2 linked regions of the Nodosilinea sp. E11 genome follow. The protein of the gene in region 1 interacts with the protein of each later gene in a pairwise test. Links are inferred from orthologs where the notes say so. Each region holds a gene or a part of one and is shown in the gene's direction. Other genes may lie near its edges.

Region 1 (3,196 bases):
CTGAATGTTTTTGGGATTGCCTGCACGGGTCACAATGACGCCTACGGACGAGGTGACAATGCCGTCGCCATTGGGGGTTTCTTGCTCCCAGCCAGACTCGATTAGGCCAGCTTCTTGAATCTGAAGGGTATCGGCGGCCAGGGCTAAGGCAACAATGTCGGCTTCTAGGCCATCAATTACAGCACGGGTTTGGCTGCCGGAACCGCCGTAGCTCTGGTCAAAGCGCACGGTCTGGCCAGTCTCTTCTTTCCAGTACTCGACAAACAGCGGAATGATGTTGCTGTAAGCGGCTTCAGTCACAGCGAAGCTGACCAGGGTGACATCAATGGTGTCAGGCCGCGCAGCTTGGTCGCCATCGTTGGGAGCGGTGCCCGAAGTTGTGCTACCGCAGGCGGCGATCGCCCCAGAGAGCCCCAAGCCAGCCACAAACAAAATCGCCGACCGGCGAGACACAGAACCACCCCCCAGGCCACGGGTTAATTGAGAAAAAATGCTGAGCGGGCCTTGGGCGGATGGGCGCTCAGGGTTACGAGGTGATGTCATAAACGGCTTCTCCTTAATCTACGGTATCTCGGTAGGATTTTCGGTGATTGCCTACCGACTGTATCATAGAAATTTGAAATTAAATCGAGATCAAAATGAAATTCATTTACATGATTTTGCAGCGTGGTTTAGATCTTAGATTCAAATAACTTGCACTTGGCTTGCGCCTGAGGTAGGTTTGTTTCACAGGTTTGTTTAGCGTTGTCAATCACGCCCCACCGTCTTTCACCGCAGTCTGGCCGTAGGTCACGCTGGGGGCGCAGGACGGTTCACCCCGCCGTGGCGTAGCAGATTCGGGGCGGGTTCTGTGAAATTGGCACTTGGTTGACGGCACATTGCACGTTTTGGGAGATAACCCGTGGGAATTCGAGTAGAAAACGTAACTAAGCGGTTTGGTGACTTCCAGGCCCTAGAGCCGATTAACCTAGAGGTAAAGAGCGGCTCCCTGGTGGCACTGCTAGGGCCGTCGGGTTCGGGTAAGTCCACGTTGCTGCGGGTGATTGCTGGCCTGGAGAGCGCCGACACCGGCAAAATCTATATCTCGGCCCAAGACGCCACCTATAAGTCGGTGCAAGATCGGCAGATTGGCTTTGTGTTTCAGCACTACGCCCTGTTTAAGCACCTCACGGTGCGCAAGAACGTGGCCTTTGCCCTAGACCTGCAAAAATGGCCCAAGGAGCGGATTAAAAACCGGGTCGATACCCTGCTAGATCTGGTGCAGCTAGGTCATTTGGGCGATCGCTACCCCTCCCAGCTCTCCGGCGGCCAGCGCCAGCGGGTGGCCCTGGCCCGCGCCTTGGCGATCGAGCCTCAAGTGCTACTGTTGGATGAACCCTTCGGTGCCCTCGATGCCAAGGTGCGCAAAGACCTGCGTGACTGGCTGCGCCACCTCCACGACGATGTCCACGTCACCACGGTGTTTGTCACCCACGACCAAGAAGAGGCGATGGAAATTGCCGACGAAATCGTGGTGATGAGCAACGGCAAGATCGAGCAGGTGGGCACCCCCGAAGCAGTCTACGAAAACCCTGCCACTCCTTTCGTGATGAGCTTCATTGGGGCTGTGAACGTGCTCTCCCCCGACCACACCTGGAAGTCGCACCACCAAGAGACGCCCCAGAGGGCGGGCCAGGTATTCTTACGCCCCCACGACATTGAAGTATTTACAACCCCCGCCGATGGCAGCCTGCCCGCCACCATCAATCACATCATTCACCTGGGCTGGACGATTCGTCTGGAGCTGAACCTAGAGAATGGGCAGCCCGTAACCGCCCACATCAACCGTGAGCAGTACAAAACCTTAGCTATTCAGCCCCAGCAGCGGGTTTACCTGCGGGCTAAGCTGCTGCGCACCTTTGAAGAGTCGCCAAACTACTCTCAGGCGATCGCCTAGGGGTTGAGCAGCCCTGGTTTTAACCAACCCTGACACCAAATCCTGCTTGGTTAACCCACAAACCCCTGGACAAATGCCGTTTGCCCAGGGGTTTGTGGGTCAATATCTTGCTAAATACCAGCCGCCTTACCCCAGTTTTTTTGGCGTAGATTAGATAGCGTGTTAGCAGAACCCACCAGAGTATGCTGGCGGCTGCGCCTGACCATCTCATTCCCCAGGTGGGTGAAAAACTGACCACGCTTTCCCATGATCTACCTAGGCACAGGCTAACTGCCAACGCCTTTAGGCTGGTCAAAACCGGGCTGGCTGGGCTCCCCTCGACCTGCCCCTTGCACCAACTCAACTATCCAAGGATGCTTCCCTTGCAACTTATCGAGTCAGAGACCAAGCCAAACACCACCCCCGAAGCAAAAAGTGTGTTTAACTCCACGACATCCTGGCTGCGCCGTCTGTGGGGTGGCACTCTGGTGGTGGTGGGCTACCTGCTCTCGCCCCTCTGCTGGTGGAATGATCTGGTGATCAACCTGCCCCTGGCGCTGGGTTTTGGCTACCTCTTCAGCCGCCCCTGGCCCGATGCCCTGGTGCCGATGACCGGGGTAGGCTACTGGCTGACCAATGTAGTGGGCTTTGTGCTGATGCAGCAGGGGGCCGTCACCGCTCTGCAAAAAGACGGGCAGGGTTCTACAAGTCAATCGCTTCGCAATGGGTTGATCACGTCGACGGTCTACACAGTGGCGATCGTGGCGCTGATTCAGCTGCACATTCTAGAGATGCCCGATTTTCTCAACGGTGACTTAATGGCGACGTTAGATGCGTGGCTGCCAGATGGGTGGATAAGGTAAGAAGTATGGAACGATCAGCCCCTACCCCTACCCCCTGGGGCCTACTCACCGCCCTCACCGCCCTCGTGGCCCTCATTGCCCTGGGCCTGTTGGTTGCCGTCTACCCTACCCTGCCCGCCTGGGATGCAGCTTTTTTGCTGCGCCTGCACCGCTATGCCACCCCAGAGCTGAATCGGGGCGTGGCGATCGCCACCGAGCTGGGCACCTACTGGGGAGTCATGCCCGCCAGTGGGGTACTCATTGCCCTGGCGCTGGTACGGCGACGTTGGCCAGTGGCGGCTTACCTGACCCTGGTAACCGGGGGCAGTGCAGTGCTGAATCTCAACACCAAGCTGCTCTGGCACCGGGTGCGCCCCGACCTGTGGGAGGGTATGGTGTCCCCTAGCGACTTTAGCTTTCCGAGTGGTCACGCCACTTA
Region 2 (3,131 bases), 2.2 Mb from region 1 along the record:
GCATCGCTGCAAAAATAGTGGCCGTCTTTCTCTAGGGCTTGGCTAGTATCGACAACGCACAGGCAGGAGTCGCAGGCGCATTTCATCTGAGTAACGGTAGTCATGGCAGGTTTCCTCTTAGATAAGTGAACTAGACTATTGCTCAAACACTTGAACAATCGTTCATAGATAGACAATAACACATGAACAGGTATTCAGGCATTATTTGGCCGTGCAATTTGCAGTGGGACGGGGCGATCGCCTAGAGGAGATAAGCTGGTTCTGCCTTAGCGCCTGTCTCAGCTCTAGCGGGGCTGGCACGACTGGTTCTTGTTTTGGGCAAAGGTGCTGGTTGAGATGGAATACTTTTAGCAATGGCTGCTGGAGAACGATTATGGCTGACCCGGTTCCCGCCGCTGAGTCTACTGCCGGTGCCCAGAATACTGGTGCTCATAGTGCCTGTGCCCACGAGGCCGGGACACCAGCGGTGGCAGAAATTTTAAGCATCGACAAAGCCCAGCGCATGGCGGAGTTTTTTGGGGTGCTGGGCGATCCCAATCGCTGGCGCATTCTCTCGGCTCTGGCCCTAAGAGAAATGCGCGTGGGGGAGCTAGCCGCCGCCGTAGCCATGAGTGAGTCGGCAGTGTCGCACCAGCTGCGGATTTTACGGGCGACGCGCCTGGTTAGCTACCGCAAGCGCGGGCGCAACGTGCTCTACTGCCTCAAAGACGACCATGTGTTTAACCTCTACCGCGAAGCCTCGGAGCACCTAGATGAACCTATGGAAGAGTGAGGTCAAAGGGGATGGGTCGGCAATGGCTGAGGCGGGGCATACCCACAGGATTCGGGGTTAGCCCACCAACCTGCTTTCACTGAGACGGTAGACTGAAGTATTGTCGGGTTGTCTTATAGTGCTATGACCGTTTCTCCCGTCGCCCAAAGCGCAGTTCAACCGCTGCTCAGTATTGCCCAGGCTACGCGTCAGGCCGCCCAAACCCTGGCCAGCCTCTCTACCGCCGAGAAAAACCGAGCCATTGAGGCCGTAGCGGCAGCCCTAGAGGCCAACGCCAATGAGATTGTGGCGGCTAACCAGGCCGACTGCGAAGCCGCTGTAGCGGACCAACTGGCTAAACCTCTCTACGGTAGGCTCAAGCTAGATGAGGTGAAGTTGGCGGGGGCGATCGCAGGTGTGCATGACGTGGCGCGCCTACCGGATCCGGTAGGCCCGGTGCAAATTCACCGAGAGCTAGACGAGGGGCTAGTGCTCAAGCGGGTTGCCGTGCCCTTGGGAGTGCTAGGGGTAATTTTTGAGTCTCGCCCCGATGCGGTGATGCAAATTTCAGCTCTGGCGATTAAGTCGGGCAACGGCGTGATTTTGAAGGGGGGCAAAGAGGCCGTGTGCTCTTGCACGGCTCTGGTCAAGGCGATTAAACAAGGCTTGCAGGAGGCGGGGGTAGACCCCGAAGCCGTGCAGTTGCTTACCACCCGCGAAGAAACCCGCGCTCTGCTAGATCTAGAAGGCTATGTTGATCTGATTATTCCGCGCGGGTCTAATGCCTTTGTGCGGTTTGTGCAAGACAACACCCGGATTCCGGTGTTGGGTCATGCCGATGGGATTTGCCACCTGTACGTGGATCGAGAGGCAGATCTAGATCAGGCGGTGGCGATCGCGGTGGATGCCAAGACCGCCTACCCCTCCGCCTGTAACGCCATTGAAACCCTGCTAATTCACCAAGACATTGCGGCGGTGGCGCTACCGCCCCTAGCGACAGCCCTGCGAGAAGCCCAGGTCGAAATTCGCGGCGACGCCCAGGCTTGCCAGATCGTGCCCTACCTGGTGCCCACCACCGCAGACGACTGGGCCACAGAGTATAGCGATCTAATTTTGTCGGTGAAGGTGGTGGCGTCAACGACCGAGGCGATCGCCCACATCGCGACCTACGGCTCTCGCCATACCGAGGCGATTGTCACCCGCAACCCGGTCACCGCCGCCTACTTTATGAACCGAGTTGATGCAGCCGGGGTCTATCACAACTGCTCGACCCGCTTTGCCGACGGGTTTCGCTATGGCTTTGGGGCCGAGGTGGGCATTAGCACCCAAAAAATGCCCCCCAGGGGGCCGGTGGGGCTAGAGGGATTGGTCACTTACAAGTACCATCTGGTGGGCGATGGCCATGTCTCCGCCACCTACAGCGGCAGCGAGGCCAAGCCCTTCACCCATAAAGATTTGCCGCTCTAGGTTAGAGTCGAGCCCCAGGAGCAGCAGCTATGGAACGTGTCGTCATTATTGGCCTGGGTCTGATCGGCGGATCGCTGGGGCTAGATTTAGTGGGCCAGGGCCACAGCGTGGTTGGCATTGCCCGCCGCGAGGAGACGGCTCAGGCGGCTGTGGCGATGGGGGCAGTTACCGAAGCGGCCACTGACCTAGGGTTGGTAGCAGGGGCCGATATGGTGTTTATTTGCACCCCCATTGATGCGGTGGTGGCCACGGCGGCGGCGATCGTGCCCCACCTGAGCCCAGAGGCCGTAATTACCGATGTGGCTTCGGTGAAGGGAGAGTTGGTACCAGCGATCGAGGCGCTGTGGCCCCATTTTGTCGGCGGACACCCGATGGCGGGCAAGGCCGAGGCGGGGCTGGCGGTAGCCGAGGCAGGGCTGTTTCAGGGACGTCCCTACGTGCTGACGCCTACCGAGGCCACGAACCCAGCGGCACTGGAGCGGGTGAGGGCGATCGCCGCCAGCCTGGGCGCTAACCTCTGCCAGTGCAGCCCCCCCCAACACGATCGCGCCGTCGCCTGGATTTCGCACCTGCCGGTGATGGTCAGCAGCAGCCTGATTCTCGCCTGCCAGGAGGAAGCTGACCCAGCTATTCTGGCCCTGGCTCAAACCTTGGCCAGCTCAGGCTTTCAAGACACCAGCCGGGTAGGCGGCGGCGTGCCAGAGCTGGGTACCCTGATGGCCCGCCACAACCGAGCGGCCCTGCTAGAAGCCCTAACCCAATATCAGCAGCAGCTAGAGCAGATGAAAATGCTGATTTCTGCCGAAGACTGGGACGCAGTGCACAACACTCTTACCCAGGCACAAGCTGCCCGGCCTGCCTACTTGATCTAATACTGAATCCTGTTTGGTGACCCCGGTTCAGCAGGGCGCAT

What was found.
Region 2: the proteins of RRF56_RS03240 (region 1) and RRF56_RS12620 interact in binary tests that used the Escherichia coli proteins (3 or more experiments, as listed by UniProt). The link is inferred for Nodosilinea sp. E11 from one-to-one orthologs.

What each region holds. Positions count from the first base shown.
Region 1 is NZ_CP136520.1:127,001-130,196, forward strand. The notes cover bases 41-2,918. They hold RRF56_RS03240 (sulfate/molybdate ABC transporter ATP-binding protein), read left to right. Parts: upstream 41-901; coding sequence 902-1,936; downstream 1,937-2,918. Other genes in these bases: RRF56_RS03235 (sulfate ABC transporter substrate-binding protein), read right to left, coding at 41-543; RRF56_RS03245 (hypothetical protein), read left to right, coding at 2,299-2,778; RRF56_RS03250 (phosphatase PAP2 family protein), read left to right, coding at 2,784-2,918. Also shown: more of RRF56_RS03235, read right to left, coding at 1-40; more of RRF56_RS03250, read left to right, coding at 2,919-3,196. UniProt on the Escherichia coli protein: Part of the ABC transporter complex CysAWTP involved in sulfate/thiosulfate import. Responsible for energy coupling to the transport system.
Region 2 is NZ_CP136520.1:2,329,859-2,332,989, forward strand. What follows is about bases 244-3,056. They hold RRF56_RS12620 (glutamate-5-semialdehyde dehydrogenase), read left to right. Parts: upstream 244-895; coding sequence 896-2,218; downstream 2,219-3,056. Other genes in these bases: RRF56_RS12615 (ArsR/SmtB family transcription factor), read left to right, coding at 503-772; RRF56_RS12625 (prephenate/arogenate dehydrogenase), read left to right, coding at 2,248-3,056. Also shown: RRF56_RS12610 (metallothionein), read right to left, coding at 1-104; more of RRF56_RS12625, read left to right, coding at 3,057-3,090. UniProt on the Escherichia coli protein: Catalyzes the NADPH-dependent reduction of L-glutamate 5-phosphate into L-glutamate 5-semialdehyde and phosphate. The product spontaneously undergoes cyclization to form 1-pyrroline-5-carboxylate.